DNA from 2 places in the Citrobacter sp. U14242 genome. Region 2 is predicted to be linked to the other one. Evidence: predicted binding sites of a transcription regulator. Region 2 holds the regulator's gene; the other holds the start of a gene.
The links. Region 2 encodes CRP, which controls carbon source genes, mostly activating them, when cyclic AMP is high. Its sites were predicted from a motif close to ATGTGANNNNNNTCACAT; they were not measured.

Region 1: the regulator CRP is predicted to act here: its motif matches at 4,396-4,413, upstream of mlc (sugar metabolism global transcriptional regulator Mlc).

Annotation. Positions count from the first base shown of each region.
Region 1 covers NZ_JBKGLW010000004.1:95,004-104,911, forward strand. Annotated here, with positions in the region: gene ACLJXE_RS07540 (dimethyl sulfoxide reductase anchor subunit family protein) at 1-244, shown strand, start outside; gene dmsD (Tat proofreading chaperone DmsD) at 287-901, shown strand; gene clcB (voltage-gated ClC-type chloride channel ClcB) at 1,022-2,311, shown strand; gene bioD (dethiobiotin synthase) at 2,267-2,962, opposite strand; gene mlc (sugar metabolism global transcriptional regulator Mlc) at 3,087-4,307, opposite strand; gene ACLJXE_RS07565 (LysR family transcriptional regulator) at 4,436-5,335, opposite strand; gene ACLJXE_RS07570 (MFS transporter) at 5,494-6,747, shown strand; gene ACLJXE_RS07575 (CPBP family intramembrane glutamic endopeptidase) at 6,784-7,470, opposite strand; gene ACLJXE_RS07580 (sensor histidine kinase) at 7,623-9,113, opposite strand; gene ACLJXE_RS07585 (response regulator transcription factor) at 9,110-9,832, opposite strand.
Region 2 covers NZ_JBKGLW010000002.1:43,004-52,911, reverse strand. Annotated here, with positions in the region: gene tsgA (MFS transporter TsgA) at 1-780, opposite strand, end outside; gene ppiA (peptidylprolyl isomerase A) at 1,047-1,619, shown strand; gene ACLJXE_RS03020 (YhfG family protein) at 1,726-1,893, shown strand; gene ACLJXE_RS03015 (putative adenosine monophosphate-protein transferase Fic) at 1,883-2,485, shown strand; gene pabA (aminodeoxychorismate synthase component 2) at 2,517-3,080, shown strand; gene ACLJXE_RS03005 (aspartate aminotransferase family protein) at 3,166-4,383, shown strand; gene ACLJXE_RS03000 (YccS/YhfK family putative transporter) at 4,432-6,519, opposite strand; gene crp (cAMP-activated global transcriptional regulator CRP) at 6,571-7,203, opposite strand; gene ACLJXE_RS02990 (OsmC family protein) at 7,513-7,920, shown strand; gene ACLJXE_RS02985 (phosphoribulokinase) at 8,014-8,883, opposite strand; gene ACLJXE_RS02980 (YheU family protein) at 8,937-9,155, opposite strand; partial or broken gene ACLJXE_RS02975 (hydrolase) at 9,152-9,908, opposite strand, start outside.

The DNA.
Region 1 (9,908 bases), on a different contig from region 2:
CACCATCCACAGTTCGGTGCAATTCGCCAATGCACTGGTACCTGACTACGGCCGCTTACAGGTGTGGCGCATCGTCTTACTGGCCGCTGGTCTGGGGTGCTGGATATGCCCGCTTATCCGCCGTAAAGACCCGCATGCTGCTGGGCTGGCGTTAGGTTTAATTTTAGTCCTGGCCGGTGAAATCATTGGTCGTGGTTTGTTTTATGGTTTGCATATGACAGTCGGAATGGCTGTTGCAGGTTAACTCTCGGGTGCGGGGCAACCCGCACTGTTCAGGATTGTTTGCATGACCCATTTTTCACAACGTGACAACTTTTCAACCGCTGCGCGCGTTCTGGGCGCCTTGTTCTACTATGCGCCAGATAGCGCTGAAGCATCTGCGATGGTCAGTGCGTTAAAAGCTGATGGCTGGCAAGCACAGTGGCCGCTGCCGGAAGCTACGTTGTCGCCACTGGCTGCGCTGATGCAGACGGATAGCGATGAAACGCTCCCGCAAGCCTGGCAACGTTTATTTATCGGTCCCTACGCATTGCCATCCCCGCCCTGGGGTTCGGTCTGGCTGGATCGCGAAAACGTGTTATTTGGTGAATCCACTCTGGCGTTACGTCAATGGATGCGCGGCAACGGCATTCAGATTGCACTGCAACAGAATGAGCCAGAAGATCACTTTGGTTCGTTGTTACTGCTGACTGCCTGGCTTGCCGAAAATGGCCGTCACACCGAATGTGAGCAATTGCTGGCCTGGCATCTACTGCCATGGTCGGCTCGCTTCCTCGACGTTTTTATCGAGAAGGCGGACCATCCGTTCTACCAGGCGTTGGGTAAACTGGCACGCCTGACGCTGGCACAATGGCAGTCACAGTTATTAGTTCCGGTGGCAAATAAACCATTGTTCCGTTAATTTCGCCCATGGGCAGGATGTTCCCTGCCCATTTACCGCTGGGTTTCGCACGCTGAGCTTTTGCTTCTGCTGCAAATTACCCGCAAAATAGGCCGTCTGAATTTTCCTGTCTGGCAACCCATGCATCGTTTACATGCTTATCCTGACCTGCGTACCCTGTTTCGGCGTCTACTGTTCGCCGCACTGATTGGTATCCTTGCAGCCCTGGCCGTTGCCGGATTTCGTCATGCGATGCAATTGCTTGAGTGGCTGCTCCTGAGTAACGATACGGGAAGCCTGGTCAACGCCGCGACAAATCTGCCGCCGTTCAGACGCATGCTGACACCTGCGCTCGGTGGCCTGGCGGCTGGGCTTTTGCTCTGGGGCTGGCAAAAATTTAATCGTTTACGCCCACAGGCCCCCACAGATTATATGGAAGCCCTGCAGACTGACGGACAGTTCGACGTCAGCGCAAGTCTGGTGAAATCACTGGCCTCTTTGATCGTTGTGGCAAGCGGCAGCGCCATTGGTCGTGAAGGCGCAATGATTTTATTGGCAGCACTGGCGGCCTCATGCTTCGCGCAACGCTTCACACCGCGTTCAGAATGGAAATTATGGATTGCCTGCGGGGCGGCTGCAGGTATGGCTGGTGCGTATCACGCTCCGTTGGCAGGTAGCTTATTTATTGCCGAAGTGCTGTTTGGCACGTTGATCCTCGCCTCATTAGGACCGGTGGTTGTCTCCGCCGTCGTCGCATTGTTAACAACCAATGCGCTTAGCGACAGCAACGCGCTGCTGTATACCGTTCATCTGACACGGGAACTGCATGTGCTGGAATACGTGATGATTATCAGCACTGGCCTGTTAGCTGGTCTCTGCGGACCTCTTTTTATGTGGCTTATGACCACCAGCCACAACGGTTTTTTGCGCTTAAAACTCGCACCACCAGGCCAGTTAGCCCTTGGCGGTCTGATGGTTGGCCTGTTGTCGCTACTTACTCCTGCGGTCTGGGGCAACGGCTACAGCGTGGTACAGTCGTATCTACTCTCTCCACCTTTGCTCGCCGTCATCAGTGGAATTTTCATCTGCAAGTTACTGGCCGTACTCGCCAGTAGCGGGTCAGGGGCACCCGGCGGCGTGTTTACACCAACACTGTTCGTCGGTTTATCGATCGGTATGTTGCTGGGTCGGGTATGGGGATTCTGGCTTCCGGATACGGATGAAATTGCGGTACTGTTGGGCTTAACAGGAATGGCTACACTGCTGGCGGCGACTACCCATGCCCCCATTATGTCGACATTGATGGTCTGTGAAATGACCGGGGAGTATCGACTGCTCCCCGGCCTGTTGATTGCTTGCGTCGTGGCGTCAGTACTGTCGCGAACGTTACGCCATGACTCTATCTACAGACAACACGCTGCCGAGCATTGACAGACGAATGTACTGAGAAAGCTCGCGCTGCTCTGCACGTGGCAAATAAGGCAATTCACCTATCAACGGTGCCGGTAATTTTTTGCTTAGCACGTCGATGATTTCAGCATAATGCGCCAATCCCGGGTTAATACGGTTTGCTATCCAGCCAATCAACGGCAGCCCATCACTGGCAATCGCCTGTGCGGTAAGAATGGCATGGTTAATACAGCCTTCCTGAATACCCACCACCATCAGAACCGGGAGTTGCTCCTGTACCACCCACTCCGATAACGGACGCAGATCGTTCATCAGACTACGCCAGCCACCTGTGCCCTCAACAACAACGTGATCAACCTTCTCACTCAGGCTTGCAAGTCCATTAGATAACAAGGTGTAGTTAACCGGACCGCTATGTGCCACGCTACTTTCGTCTTCGCTCAGCGCGATAGGGTTAACCGCCTCGTACGGCAGTTCGATGGATGACACGCTTTGCAGTACCAGCGCATCTTTATTGCGCATACCTTCCGGTGTCTCTTTGCTGCCTTTGGCGACGGGTTTGTAACCCGCCACACTTTTACCCCCTGACGCTAACGCTTGTAGTAATGCGCGGGAAACCACGGTCTTCCCAACAGAAGTGTCTGTACCTGTAATAAAGAAACGCTTCAGCATCACTAACTCCACCGTATGCTATGAAAATATAAGTCAGGAAAATAAAACAGTGGAGAAAGTCTAAGGTATGACGGCCAGAACCAGCTTGAGATAGCGCAATTTTTCGTACAACAGTTAAAAAATGTTAACCCTGTAATAGACGAATCAACAAAGAACCGTTATACATCGCGTCCTTAACGAGGGCAGCCCCCGCCATCGTTCCCTGATTAGAGAATTGCGTACTTTCGACAACAATGTGCTGGCTGTAGGCCGGAAGCGACTGTTGACGAATGCTGTCAGCAATGGTCGGGAACAAAATGTCAGCGGCTTTACTGAGGGGAGATCCTATCAATATCTTTTGCGGGTTGAACAAATTCACCATGATGGCCAGGATACGACCGACATGTGTTCCAACGCCGCTAATAATATCTTTCGCCAATAAATCGCCCTGCATGGCCGCTTGACACAGTGCGTCTACCGTTAACGGTTGTCCGTGCAGAGAGGAGCTCATTGACTGCTTCAATCGCACTTGCGCCAGTTCCAGCACGCTGTCGACGCTGGCGATCGTTTCCAGACACCCATGGTTACCGCAGTAGCAACGTTTGCCGTAAGGGTCCACCTGCGTATGACCTATTTCAACCAGGCTACTGCTGCCTGCATGCAGTAAATGACCATCAGTGATCACCCCTGCACCCACGTTGTGATCGATGACCACCTGAATAACATCACGCGCCCCGCGTGATGCACCGAACAGCGCTTCTGCCATGGTCCAGGCGCTGATATCGTGCTGAATGTACACCGGCACGCCGGTATGCCGCTCCAGCGTTTCGCCCAGCGGCATCTCTTTGACGTCATCATAGAACGGCATACGATGTACGATACCGTTCTCTGTATCAATAATGCCGGGTAAGGTAATCGCGATAGAGGTCAAACGCTCAAGTTTTTGCTGGTGACGGATAAAAAACTGATCGACTTGCGCAACAACCCGTTCCAGTAACGGCGTCTCGCTGACCAGCGCCATTTCAAGACAATCCTCGACCACCAGTTTGCTGCTCAGATCGCGCAGCGCCAGGAAAATCTCGCCACGACTGATACGAATAGACAGGTAATGCCAGGCTTCTGTTTCAACCACCAGCCCTACAGCCGGACGTCCACGGTTACCGGCTTCTTTTATTTCCAGTTCCTGCACCAAATGCGCTTCAAGCATTTCTCGGACAATTTTGGTAATACTGGCAGGCGCCAATTGTGCCAGGCGAGAGAGATCAATACGCGATACCGGTCCCAGCTGATCAATCAGACGATAAACCGCGCCCGCATTGGTCTGCTTAATTTGATCGATATGCCCAGGCTGACTATCAGCAACCACCACTTACTCCCTTTATTTTCGCGCTCCGAAATAATCTGTAGACTATGGTGAAGCACTTCAATGGTTTCCGTCAACTTTTTACTTAGCCTTGTGATTTACTGCACATTTTCGACCATTTTTAAACTAAATTAACCGCGCTGCACCGCGGCTAAAAGCTGTTGGCGAAAACGTTGCGCTGCGTGGCTTTGTTCATGATGCTTCGGCCACACCAACCACATTTCGGAGACCGCATCGTCTTCCGCAATGGGGATCCAACACATTTCATACAATTGCACCCGTTTAAAAGAGGCTGGCAAAATGGAAACCCCCAATCCTGCGGCCACCAGTCCAATGATGGTCATCGCCTCACCGACTTCCTGGGCGATGGTTGGCTTCAGATCATAACGGCGCATCAGGCCAAGAATATCGTCATACAACCCCGTTCCAACATGCGGATCAAAAAAGACAAACGGCTCGTTTGCCAGCTCCGCCAGCGTAACCACTGGTTTTTGCGCCAGAGAATGTGCACGTGGGATCATCGCCATCAGCGGCTCATGCAAAATGACCTCCCGCGCCAGCGTGTCCGGAAGTTGCGTATTGCGCAGGAGCCCTAAATCCAGTGTTCCCTCGTTGAGCGGGGCAATTTGCTCGCGCGTATTCATTTCACGGGTTTGCATATGCACCGCAGGATAGCATTGGCGAAAAAGAGACAATGTATCGGACACAGCCTTAATAAACGGGGCTGATGACGTAAAACCGATACGCAGTTCCCCCGACTCTCCCAGGTGTAATCGCTCGGCACGGGCGGCAGCCTCATTTACCAGCCCCAGGATCTGCCGACTGTCCGCCAGAAACTGTTTTCCGGCAGCGGTAAGCGCCACACTGCGGTTAGTCCGCGCCAGTAGCCGTGCACCAACCTGCTGTTCGAGGATCTGGATCTGCTGACTCAGCGGCGGTTGCGAAATATTCAGTCGTGCCGCTGCACGACCAAAATGCAACTCTTCCGCAACTGCCACAAAGTAACGTAGGTGACGCAGTTCAATATTCATACTTTTAAAATATTATTTGAGATTATTAATATATTAGACAGAATATTGTGATTTTCATACTCTTAAAGCTGGTCCTGTAGACCCAATGGATTTCACGTCGCAGTACGTGGCTTGAAAAACGCAGGGTATAGATGCAAATGATTGAGCAAGGATTTTAAGTGAGCCGTACAACTACTGTCGATACCGCCCCGGCGAGCGATGTTGATGAACAGATAGTCACTCCGCCGGATGGTTTTATTAAACGCGGTACATCCCCTTTTATGCGCGTCACGCTGGCGCTTTTTTCTGCCGGACTGGCGACATTTGCCCTTCTCTATTGCGTACAGCCCATACTGCCCGTGTTGTCGCATGAGTTTGGCGTATCGCCTGCCAGCAGTAGTATTTCGCTTTCTGTCTCAACGGCCATGTTGGCGATCGGCTTACTGTTTACCGGCCCACTTTCCGATGCCATAGGCCGTAAACCGGTGATGGTCACCGCGTTGCTGCTGGCCTCCTGCTGTACGTTGCTTTCTACAATGATGACCAGCTGGCACGGTATTTTAATCATGCGCGCGCTGATTGGACTGTCACTGAGCGGCGTGGCGGCCGTGGGAATGACCTATTTGAGTGAGGAAATTCACCCGAGTTTTGTTGCCTTTTCAATGGGCTTATACATCAGCGGGAACTCGATTGGTGGTATGAGTGGTCGTTTGATTAGCGGCGTGTTTACCGACTTTTTCAACTGGCGAATCGCGCTGGCGGCGATTGGCTGCTTTGCCCTTGCCTCCGCGCTAATGTTCTGGAAGATCTTACCGGAATCACGGCACTTCAGACCGACATCGTTACGGCCTAAAACGCTGTTTATCAACTTCCGTTTGCACTGGCGTGACAGAGGACTTCCGCTGTTGTTCGCAGAAGGATTCTTGCTGATGGGTTCGTTTGTCACTCTGTTTAATTACATCGGCTACCGTCTGATGCTCTCTCCGTGGGAACTCAGCCAGGCGGTGGTCGGTTTGTTGTCCGTGGCTTATCTTACCGGCACCTGGAGCTCACCCAAAGCCGGTTCCATGACCACCCGTTATGGACGCGGCCCGGTAATGTTGTTCTCGACAGGCGTGATGTTGTTCGGGCTAATAATGACCCTGTTTACCTCGTTATGGCTGATTTTTGCCGGTATGTTGCTTTTTTCAGCCGGCTTTTTTGCGGCGCATTCCGTGGCAAGTAGTTGGATCGGGCCGCGAGCCAAACGCGCGAAAGGCCAGGCCTCTTCACTGTACCTGTTCAGCTATTACCTGGGCTCAAGCATTGCCGGTACATTAGGGGGTGTTTTCTGGCATAGCTATGGCTGGAACGGCGTGGGCGGGTTTATCGCACTGATGCTGGTGCTGGCGCTATTGGTTGGTGCCCGTTTGCACCATCGTCTGCACGCATAATCAATGATGCCCGAAAAACCGGGCATCATAAACACTTCACGGTAACATAAACGTCTGGGCGCTAATTTGCAGGGCAATTACCGTACCGTTCATCAAAATATGTAGCATCATCGGCATCAGTAAACCGTTACTTTTCAGCCTCGCGAGGATCAAAACCTGGGACACAATAAACAACATCAATAGCGTTCTCAGATCCACATACTGTGTATGCATCACGGCGAAAATAGCCGACACCATAACGGACGACAATCCGGTTTTATTATTGAACCAGTACTGAAAGGCATTAAACAGGCAGCCCCTGAAGATGATTTCTTCATACACGGGTGCAATAAATATCAGCGTGACACTGGATAACCAGAGCGCGTAGCTGTTCAGTGAGACCTGACTTGTCACCCATTCTTCGGTCTTTCTGATCCCCAGTACCCAGGGCAGGACGAGTTGCACAATCAGCAGCGCAACAAACAATATGGCAAACCACCGGGCGTTGAATGTTCCTTTTCCCAGACCGTCTCTTTTTCTAAAGAAAACGTAATACAACGGCACCAGGACGACGAATTCCAGTATAAACAGCAGCGGGAAAAGTAGCCCTTTGGCAAGCAGAGCCTGGCTTGCGGGGAAAAATAACGGGGTGAACGTGAGGCTAAACATCAGCAAAAACATTGAAAAACAGCCAGCAACCGCTTTGGTTCTGACGAGATACAGGTTGCCGGCATCCTGTGACATACGATCTCCTTACGCTTATCAAAGATAAGTTGATGAATTATCAATATACGATAAAAATTCTCATTATCACTGACAACCTACCAATTTTTACGCCATGTCCAGGGTTACAATGCCAGAAAGCGTTATAAACCCTGTACGCCGGAACATCATGGTCAGCGACTCAGTGAAGAATCCATCAGCGGCAACGAAAAACGGAAGCAGGCCCCTGCCGTTGAATTAACCAGGCTGATATCTCCCCCATGCAGTTCGAGCATTCTGCGCACAATCAGTAAGCCCAGTCCGCCTCGCTCAGCCCGCTGCTCACGGGGAATTAACGCGGTCGGGCGCTGAAATAATACTTCTCGTACAGCCTCTTCTACCCCCGGCCCGTTGTCCTGCACTTCAGCTAACAAGCGGTCTGCATCACGCCAGACTTTTAGCCGCACTTCGCCCCCGTCAGGTGTATGGCGGATAGCGTTATCCAGCAAATTCGTCACAACTCTTTCCATCATCGATAAATCAGCATTCACCAACGGTAGTGGCCCCATTACGTCAAGGTGCAACTGTAAATGACGCGTGGCAACAGGGAGATCAAACTTCTGCGCCACATCCTGGATTAGCTCGCCAATAGCAAATCGTTCACGCTGCGGTTTTATACCGCCATGCTCAAGCCTTGCCAGCTCAAACAGCTGTTGTGACAGATGGCGAACCTTATGTCCCTGGCGCAGCGCGATGCCAAGATAATGTCGGTTTTCCTCCGGCGTCATTGTATCGGCTTTCAGCGACAGCATTTCCAGATACCCCAGCAGTGAAGTCAGCGGTGTACGTAAATCGTGCGATATATTGGCTATAAACTCTCTGCGCTGACGATCGCTGTCAGCCAATAGATCCCACTGCTGTGCAATTTTCTGCGCTAACTCGATAAACGCATTGTTCAGCAACGCTATTTCATTCGCCGGGGCCGGTTCGGGATTTTTTTGCGCCAGCTGTTTGATGACGCTAATGCTGTCCTGCTCCAGCTTGACCACCTGACCAGTTAGCCTTTTCACCGGGTTCGTCACCCATCGCCACACCAGTCCCCCCGCGATTGCACCGGCTAATAAAACCAGTATTAACGTCCAGGCAACGGTATTCCAGAGCGTTTTTTGCCAGGCTGTATTCGCCAACATATTCACGTCTTCGCCCTGCAGAATGATGTACAAATAGCCATGCAGCTCACCATTAAATAAGACTGGCGCGGCGCTGAATACTTTTTGCTGGCTGCTGCGCGGATCGTTGCCGTATACGGGAAGTTCGTCCGAATTAAGGAAAACCTGGATCGGCTGTACGCTAATTTTCTGGCGTTGAATATGTCCAGGCGGAGCGGCATCGGCGAGTATTTCACCTGACGGTGAAACCAGATACAGCTCCACGCTTGGGTTGAGCGTCATCAGGTGATTAAAAAGTCCTTTTAACGTCTGGCGATTCACCTGCCCACGGGCATCAATAAGCGACTCACTTTTGACAATCTTGCTCGCCAGTTCCAGCGAGAGCCTTTGCACCATGGCGTCGCCATACTGTTTACTGCTGCGGATCTGGACAACGCTGACGGCAACCGCGCAAATCAGCATAATGGCGGTAAAAACAAGGGTCAGACGCTGGCTCAGCGACAGGCGATAAATCATGGCTGATGCTCCGCGTTAACCGCAGCAAGCTTATAGCCTCGTCCCCAAACCGTGAGAATAATTTCCGGCTCCGCAGCATCTTTTTCAATTTTGGTCCGCAGGCGATTGATATGACTGTTCACCGTATGCTCATACCCTTCATGCTGGTAACCCCACACCTGATCTAACAGCGCCTGACGCGAAAAGACCTCCCCTGGATGACGGGCAAAAAAATAGAGCAGATCGAATTCACGCGGCGTTAAATCGAGGGATGTACCATGCTGGCGGACTTCCCGGGCTAAGGGATCAATCTGCACGCCATGGACGGTAATAATCCCCGCCTCCACACGCAAATTCTGACTCATAGCCGCCTGACGGCGAAACAGTGCCTTCACCCGAGCCATCAATTCCAGCACCGAGAAAGGTTTGGCTAAATAATCATCGGCCCCCATTTCCAGTCCTAATACGCGGTGAGTTTCACTGGTGCGGGCGCTGATAATGATGACAGGGAGATAGAAACTCATTTGACGAATGCGACGACAAATCTCCAGACCGTCCACGCCCGGCAGCATCAAATCGAGGATAACAGCATCCCAGACGTGCTTCTCAAGTTGCTCAAGCGCTCGTGCTCCATCAGCCTCATGAATAATTTCGTACCCCTCATCCTTCAGGCTCAGTTGCAAAAGTGCGGCAATATCACTGTCATCTTCCACCAAAAATATCTTTTTTGCGCCTGCCATCGGTGTCATCCCCCCTCTCGTCGTGCTGAAAGCTTACCTCAGGCAAGGGGCGGAAGTTATCACAAAATTTTTAACT
Region 2 (9,908 bases):
CGCCCACATGCCGACCATGTAAGACATCCAGAAGTCGCTAACCAGTTTACCCGCATCGTTCAGGCTCATGCCGAGGCTTTTGGCATATTCCGGTACCCAGGAGATAAAGCCAAGCTGACCGAGGATGTAGCACAGTGCCGCAATCGCCAGGAACAGTACGCCAATGCCCCATTTTTCTTTAACGATCGGTGTGTCTGATTGCTGTGCATGTTTGCCCAGCGCCGGGAATTCACAGCCGAAGGTCAGAAGGAAAATCGCGACATACACCAGGCCGATACAAGCATAGACCCAGTACCATTCAATGCTGCGCGCGAGCAGGAAAGCCGCGACCATGGGGAAAATCATGCCCGCCATGCTGAAGAAGGAGTCGGTAAACAGCAGACGGGAGCCACGCTGGCGACCTTCATACATCTGAGTCACCAGGAAAGTACCAATCGACATGGTGATACCACTCACCAGGCCCAGCACAAACATTGCCGCAGAGAACAACGCCAGGCTATGGCTGAGCATCAGTCCGGCGATTGCTAATACCATCAAGATGAAGCCAAAACGCAATTGCGTTTTCAGCGGCACGATTTCCATCAGCCAGGCATTCAGAAAAATAGAGATCAGGATACCTGCGTTCAGGAAGGTGAAGGTGTTACTCATACTGGAAACGGGCAAATGGAAATAATCCGCGATGTTTCCCATCACCATCCCGGTGACAATTACCAACGCACCTGTCAGGGCGTAGGAGAGAAAGCTAATCCATGTGAGCTTAATGCGATTGCTGTTAGTCATGACTGGCCTGTATAGAAGTGTAAGGCACATTAACTGTGCCGTGAGCGGGCAGATTTTAGGCGTTTTAGTGATGTAATTAAATATTTTTTGGTAATTACTGAGTCTGTTACATTTTTGAATGTGATCATGATCACATAGATATTTACAGCTATGAGGTTACATTTGTTTCAAGTACGTAAAATTAGGTAAAGGGATGGCCTTGTTCATGAAGGCTCTTTAGAATCAATCCACTTGCTCTAGTTTCTGCTCTTGTTTAAGGAAATCTCATGCTCAAATCGACTCTGGCGGCTGTTGCAGCTGTTTTCGCTCTTTCTGCTATCTCTCCCGCAGCGTTGGCAGCGAAAGGGGATCCGCACGTTCTGCTGACAACCTCTGCCGGTAACATTGAACTGGAACTGAACAGCCAGAAAGCCCCGGTTTCAGTGCAAAACTTTGTCGATTATGTCAACAGCGGTTTCTATAACAACACCACATTCCACCGTGTGATCCCGGGATTTATGGTGCAGGGTGGTGGGTTTAATGAGCAGATGCAGCAGAAAAAACCTAACCCGCCAATCAAGAATGAAGCGGATAACGGGCTGCGTAACACCCGAGGCACTATTGCTATGGCGCGTACTGCGGATAAAGACAGTGCGACCAGCCAGTTCTTTATCAACATTGCGGACAATGCATTCCTCGATCATGGCCAGCGTGACTTTGGTTACGCCGTGTTCGGTAAAGTTGTGAAAGGTATGGATGTTGCGGACAAGATTGCGCAGGTACAGACCCACGATGTCGGTCCTTACCAGAATGTTCCGTCAAAACCGATTGTTATCCTTTCCGCTAAAGTCCTGCCGTAAGCCTATTTTGCGCGGGTAGTTCCTGCCCGCGTTCTTCCCCTTCTCTGCGTAACCCGAAATTGCTGCTTATACTTGTGGCAAGTGTCGGCTCATTCAGGGAGGTCACGTGAAAAAACTCACCGATAAACAAAAGTCCAGGCTCTGGGCGCAACTGCGAAATGCCAATTTCCAGGCAAGCCGGCGACTGGAAGGCGTGGATATTCCACGGGTTACTCTGAGCGCTGAAGACGCCCTGGTGCGTCTTGAAGAATTGCGGAGGCACTATGAGCGATAAATTCGGTGATGGACGTGACCCCTATTTGTATCCTGGTTTGAACGTCATGCGTAACCGGCTGGGGGTTCATCAGGCGCAGCGTCTGGCGCAGGCAGCTTATGAATTGACGGCGCTACGTGCCGCCACAATTGAACTGGGGCCGTTAGTTCGTGGTTTACCCTACCTGTGCGCTATTCATCGCCAACTTTATCAGGATATTTTCGACTGGGCGGGCAAGCTACGCGAAGTCGATATTTATCAGGGCGACACACCTTTCTGCCATTTTGCCTGGATAGAGAAAGAGGGCAATGTGCTGATGCAGGACCTGGAAGACGAGTCCTGGCTGGTGGGACTGCCGGAAGACAAATTTGTCGACCGACTTGCGCATTATTATTGTGAAATTAATGTGTTACACCCGTTTCGTATTGGCAGCGGTCTGGCGCAGCGTATTTTCTTCGAACAGTTGGCTATTCATGCCGGGTATATACTCAACTGGGAGGGCATCCAGGTTGAGGAGTGGAACCAGGCAAATCAAAGCGGCGCCATGGGTAACCTGTCCGCACTGCAGGCGATATTTCGTAAAGTGGTAAGCGAAGCTCCGGAAACTGAGTAGAATAGCGCGGTTCTTCTGTACCGGAGCCGCCATGATCCTGCTTATCGATAACTACGATTCTTTTACCTGGAACCTGTATCAATACTTCTGCGAACTGGGCGCAGATGTCCTTGTCAGACGTAACGACGAGCTGACGCTGGCGCAAATTGATGCGCTGAATCCGCAGAAAATCGTCATTTCCCCGGGGCCATGCACGCCGGATGATGCGGGCATCTCGCTGGATGTCATTCGTCTTTATGCGGGTAAGATCCCTATGCTGGGCGTTTGTCTGGGCCATCAGGCGATGGCACAAGCCTTTGGCGCGACCGTCGTGCGGGCGGCAAAAGTGATGCACGGTAAGACTTCACCCATTACGCATACCGGGCAAGGTGTTTTTCAGGGATTGGCAAACCCGCTAACGGTGACGCGCTACCATTCGTTGGTGGTCGCACCTGAGACGTTGCCTGAATGCTTTGAAGTGACGGCGTGGAGTGAAACGCAGGAGATTATGGGCATTCGTCACCGGGATTGGGATGTGGAAGGTGTGCAATTTCACCCGGAGAGCATCCTCAGCGATCAGGGGCATCAGCTGCTGGCTAATTTCCTTAACCGGTGATTTGTGGTTGCTATTCAGTGATTTTTTATTCATATTTTGTGATTATAATTTCACTAGCATTTCTGCTTAACAGGGTGGTAATGACATGGCAACTGAACAAACTGCAATTACGCGCGCAACATTCGATGAAGTGATTCTGCCGATTTATGCACCGGCAGAGTTTATCCCGGTAAAGGGGAAAGGAAGTCGAGTCTGGGATCAGCAGGGTAAAGAGTATGTTGATTTCGCGGGCGGCATTGCAGTGACCGCGTTAGGGCATTGCCATCCGGCACTGGTCGAGGCATTAAAAACCCAGGGTGAAACGCTGTGGCATACCAGTAACGTGTTCACCAATGAGCCGGCGTTGCGTTTAGGTCGCAAAATCATTGATGCCACTTTCGCCGAACGCGTGTTGTTCATGAACTCCGGTACCGAAGCTAACGAAACCGCCTTTAAGCTGGCGCGGCATTACGCTTGTGTACGTCATAGCCCATTCAAAACTAAAATCATCGCCTTCCATAATGCGTTTCACGGTCGCTCGCTGTTTACTGTTTCCGTGGGCGGGCAGCCGAAATATTCCGACGGCTTTGGCCCAAAGCCCGCGGATATCATCCATGTGCCGTTTAACGACCTGCATGCGGTAAAAGCGGTGATGGACGATCATACCTGTGCCGTGGTGGTTGAGCCTATTCAGGGGGAGGGAGGGGTTAGTGCTGCCACGCCAGAATTCCTGCAGGGGTTGCGCGAACTGTGCGATCAGCATCAGGCATTGCTGGTGTTTGATGAAGTGCAGTGTGGGATGGGGCGTACCGGTGACCTGTTTGCCTATATGCACTACGGCGTGACGCCGGATATCCTGACCAGCGCTAAAGCTCTTGGTGGTGGATTCCCGGTGAGCGCGGTACTGACGACGCTGGAGATAGCCTCCGCATTCCATGTTGGCTCGCACGGTTCGACCTACGGCGGTAACCCGCTGGCCTGCGCGGTTGCAGGAGCGGCGTTCGATATCATTAATACCCCGGAAGTGCTGGAAGGTATTCAGGCCAAACGCCATGCCTTTGTGCAGCATTTGCAGAAAATTGATCAGCAGTTTGATATTTTCAGCGATATTCGCGGCATGGGGCTGCTGATTGGCGCTGAATTGAAGCCGCAATTTAAAGGTCGTGCGCGTGATTTCCTCTACGCTGCTGCTCACGAAGGGGTGATGGTGCTGAATGCCGGGCCGGACGTGATGCGTTTTGCGCCGTCGCTGGTGGTAGAGCAGGCTGATATCGATGAAGGGATGCAGCGCTTCGCGCAGGCGGTCGAGAAAGTGGTGGGTTGATCGCCTGTTTGCCGGATAAGGCGCTTGTGCCGCCATCCGGCAAACCTCTTAACCTTTCATATCCCGCAGCCGCCTGCTAAGCCAGATACCGTGGTGCGGTCGCTGGCGCCAGGCAACAGAAGAGATGGTGTGCATGGTATTAAGATGCCCCAGTATTCGTTGTAGATGCTGCTCAAGCGTACTTAATGGGCCGTGTGAGAGCATCTCTGGTGATTCGAGAATATTCACATCACCTGAACTTCCCGGCCCGTCATATTCCAGCCGCTGTTGACAGCGCTGGAGCGCAATTTCGCAGGATTCCAGATATCGCTGCGCCAGATCCGGCGTCAACATCGTGTGCTCTCTTGCCAGGGTAGTCATTGCATTGATGTGCTCGACGATGAACTGGCTGTGTGTAACCCACAGTTTCATATCTGCCAGATAGTGCGAGTTAAACCCGGGTTCCTGCATGGCCTGGTTTAATGAGTTAAACAGCGTGTTTTGCGCCTGGTTGACCCGCATGCGCTGATACGCCAACGGTGTGGCTTGCGGATCGTTGCTGAGGATTAGGCGGATGGCTTCTTGATCTGCTCCTAGTGCATCGTGAGCGTTCTTACGTAGTAAACCACTCTGCCATTGCGGCCACAGCCAGAGCGTACCGCCAAAGGCGATCAAACAGCCGATCACGGTGTCGACAAATCGGGGCACGATAAACTGTTCCCCGTTCAACGTCAGTAACTGCAGGGTATATACCGCCGTGACCGTAAAGCCCACGGTGGCCCAGCCATAGTTTTTGCGGATGATCAGATAGCTCACCAGGGTTATCAGCAGCATAGCTGCCAGCGTGAAGCCCTCAGGAATATGAAAGTGCAACGTAACACCCGCAATCACCAGTCCGACAAGCGTGCCCACCGAGCGGTGTAAAATACGCACCCGGGTTGCGCCGTAGCCATTCTGAGTGACGAACAGTATCGTCATCAGGATCCAGTAAGGTTTTGGCAGGTGTAAAGCGCTACCCATCAGGCTGGCGATACTCAACATGACGCTGATGCGTCCGGCGTTACGCAGCGCCGGAGATTTCAACGACAAATAGTTTTTCAGTGCCGGAATTAACGGTAATCGACGCTGTTTATCAGCCATCAAATCCCGGGCATATAGTGGGCGTTGGGTACGCAGCACACGGGCAATGCGGCTGAAATGCCAGTAGCAAAATTGTCCCACCGGATTATCCGGGTGCTGCCGGGCAATCTTCTCCAGGGTGCCTATCTGCTTTTCCATCGAAAAACGCGTTGGCAAGCGGTGGTACAAAATGTCATCAGCCAGTACGCGCAGGCGTTCGGCAACGGTGCGAGCGTTCCAGCGAATCACCTGTTCAGCATGACTGCGTTCAACAAGCTTCTGCACTTCTTCGGGTTGATGCAGGCTGACGGAAATATGTTCCTGTAAATCCAACGCTTCCTGGAAAACACGTAGCAAGCGTTTGTATTCATTATTGTGATGTGCCGACAGCATGTGCATTTGCTGGTAGCACTGGGTAATCAGATCCACGGCTTTTTGTTGACGGACCAGCAGGGGCGGTAGTGCTTTTTCGGGATCGGTATGCTGGGTCAACATGCTGTATTTGGCCTCACAGTAATCGGCTAATTCGCGGTACAACAAACTGAGTGATTCGCGCAGCGGTTGTTCACGCCACATCCAGAACCAGAACCAGTTAAACAGGCCGTACCATACTGTCCCCAACGCGTAGATCAGCAGTGGTTCCCAGACGGGCATGTTCCCGGCCAGACTCAGTGTGAAAATCGCCGCGATCAGTGAGGCGGGCAGAAGTCGTGCATGCAACGGGCTTAGCTCGGCGGTCACACCGAGAATCAGCGTCAGGCCGGTGAGGATCAGCGGCAGCGGTATCGTTTGTGCCAGCAGTAACTGCATGATCAGGCTGCAGCCGGCAAACAGCGAGGCGCCAATAACTAAGCGTTTGAAAAAGCGCTTATGCGGGGTATCAAGACCGGCAATGTTGCAGCAGGCGGGGACGAGGGAGAAAAGCAGTCCCAAATGAAGCTGACCAATGATAAGACCGACAGCCACAGGTAAACATAGCACCAGCGTCTGTCGTAGTGCGTAGTTGATCTCGGGGTGATAAATCAGTCTTCGCCACATCGGAGCAAACAAAAATGGCGCATTACTGCGTAACACGCCATGTCGATGGGATTAACGCGTGCCGTAGACGACGATGGTCTTACCATGCGCGGAGATCAGGTTCTGATCTTCCAGCATCTTCAGGATACGACCAACGGTTTCACGGGAACAGCCAACGATCTGGCCAATTTCCTGACGGGTGATTTTAATCTGCATGCCGTCCGGGTGGGTCATCGCGTCAGGCTGTTTCGCCAGGTTCAGCAGAGTCTGGGCGATACGACCGGTTACGTCGAGGAAGGCAAGGTTGCCCACTTTTTCAGACGTTACCTGCAGACGACGAGCCATCTGAGAAGACAGGCGCATCAGAATATCCGGGTTAACCTGGATTAATTGACGAAATTTTTTGTATGAAATTTCAGCGACTTCACATGCGGTTTTGGCTCGTACCCAGGCGCTACGTTCCTGGCCTTCTTCAAACAGGCCTAGTTCACCAATGAAATCGCCCTGATTCAGATAAGAAAGGATCATTTCTTTCCCTTCTTCATCTTTGATCAGCACTGCCACTGAGCCTTTAACGATGTAATACAACGTTTCCGCTTTTTCACCCTGGTGAATCAGCGTGCTCTTCGATGGGTACTTATGAATATGGCAATGAGACAAGAACCATTCGAGAGTCGGGTCTGTTTGCGGTTTGCCAAGCACCATGCGCGGTTATCCTCTGTTATAAGCTGTCTCCAGAGCCAGAAAACGACGCTGCCTCTGGGGTTGCAAAAATATGCTTCCCGCTACCTGGGAAAGGGGCTGCTAAAAAGTGAACTGCAGCCTGTAATGTGATGTCCTCTGCATACCTGCAGTACGCCAATGTATTACTGTAGCGTCCTGACTGTTTTAGCATAGCTTTCGCCGTGTGTCTCCTGGTGTCTCGCTTCAGCATGACGCAGGTCGCCTTCCGTTGCGAGAATTGTTATGTACGCGTAATCTGTCAGGAAAATTGAAACATTGGAGTTACGAAATATGCAAGCGCGTGTAAAGTGGGTTGAGGGGTTAACCTTCCTCGGTGAGTCCGCCTCAGGCCACCAAATTTTGATGGACGGTAACTCTGGTGATAAAGCGCCGAGCCCGATGGAGATGGTATTAATGGCGGCAGGGGGGTGTAGCGCCATTGATGTCGTGTCGATCCTGCAAAAGGGTCGCCAGGATGTCACCAACTGCGAAGTGAAGCTCACCTCTGAGCGTCGTGAAGAAGCACCGCGTCTGTTTACCCACATCAATCTGCATTTCATCGTGACGGGGCGCGACCTGAAAGATGCCTCTGTGTCTCGGGCGGTTGATCTTTCTGCTGAGAAATATTGCTCCGTGGCGTTGATGCTGGAAAAAGCGGTGAATATCACCCATTCCTATGAAGTGATTGCTGCTTCGTGATGCCATGCCTGATGGCGTTACACTTATCAGGCCTACAGGATATAAACGTGTAGGCCGGATAAAGCATCAGCCGCCATTCGGCAAAAGAACACATTACTCGATCTTCTTCCCTTCCATCAGCCTCTGCACCAATGGCAGCATGATCAGCTCCATCGCCAGCCCCATCTTGCCGCCTGGCACGACTAACGTATTAATATGGGAAATGAATGAACCCTGAAGCATAGCCAGCAGCCAGGGATAATCGATGCCTTCCAGATTACGAAAATGAATCACTACAAAGCTCTCATCCAGCGACGGAATACTCTTTGCCGCAAAGGGGTTGGAGGTGTCGACGGTGGGCACACGCTGAAAGTTAATATGCGTGCGGGAAAACTGCGGCGTAATGTAATTGATATAATCGTCCATTGAGCGTACGACCGAGTCCATTACTGCCTCGCGGGAGTGACCGCGTTCGCTGGTATCGCGGGTGAGTTTCTGGATCCACTCCAGGTTCACTATAGGGACAACACCAACAAGCAGATCGACATGCCGCGCCACATTTTGTTGCGGGGTTACTACACCGCCGTGCAAGCCTTCATAGAACAGCACGTCCGTCGGTTCAGGCAGCGGCTGCCAGGGGGTAAATGTGCCCGGAACCTGATTCCACGGAACGGCTTCATCATACGTGTGCAGATATTTTCGTGACTGGCCTTTGCCCGACTGACCGTACTCGATGAAGGTGTGTTCCAGCAGGCTGAAATCGTTGGCTTCGGGGCCGAAGTAGCTGATGTGTCGTCCGGCGTCGCGCGCTTTGCGGATCGCCATATCCATTTCCGGGCGGGTATAACGATGAAAACTGTCACCTTCCACCTCGGCGGCACGCAGATTTAACTGTGCGAAAATTTTACGAAACGCGAGGCTGGTGGTGGTGGTCCCCGCGCCGCTGGATCCTGTTACCGCAATCACCGGATGTTTGGCAGACATAACAACTCCATAAATAGGTTGGTTTTTTATTATAGTCAGCCGTCGGCAGCGGATTACTTGTGAAGCTGTTTCCTCGGCATTATGTTGACCGTTTCATGCAGTTCGGACCATACCAGCACAGCTTCACCTGATTGTAACTGGCGTCTGACGTCGGCGACTTTTTGTTCGAGCGAGCGTTCATGTTCACCATAATCGGTGCCTTCGCGCAAGACAAAGCTTTCAATCAGGTTGTCCAGCGCTTCCGGGGAGATGTCTTGCCAGGGAATCATCATGATGATGCCTCCAGATATGTTGTCAGCCAGTCTGGAATACGGGATTCCAGCCACATCTCAGGGCGACGTAACGTGCCGCCAATAAATCCGACGTGTCCACCGTGCTCGGTGAGTTGATACTCCACCTGCGGGGGCAGATTCTCGGGTTGTGGGATGACATGGCTATCCATAAACGGATCGTCTTTGGCGTGGATAATCAGCGTCGGTTTGGCGATCCGATTCAACAGTGGCATGGCGCTGCACTGACGATAGTAATCTATAGCATCAGCAAAACCGTGGATTTTAGCCGTGATCAAATCGTCGAAATCGCGAATACGACGCAGGGATTTTAATTGCGCGAGGCTCACTGGCAGCGACCCCGGGTATGCTTCCAGTTTACGTGAGGCGTTGGCTTTCAGCAGATTGAGCAGGTAGCGCTGGTAGACGCGGGAGAAACCTTTCTCCATATGATAACTACAGGCTTCCAGTACGAAAGGCGCAGAGACAATCACTGCGGCATCAATTGGAATGTCGTTGCCTTCTTTTGCCAGCAGGCAGGCCAGCATGTTGCCGCCGAGCGAATAGCCTACTGCAGCGGTTGGCACGCGTCCAAACTCGCGCTCCAGCCAGTGTAAAAACCAGGTGCCATCTTCTGTTTCACCAGAGTGATAAATACGATTCAGGCGATTTGGCTCGCCGCTACAGCCACGAAAATGCATCACTACACCGAGCCAGCCGCGCTTTTGCGCCGCTTCAATCAGGCCGTGGGCGTAC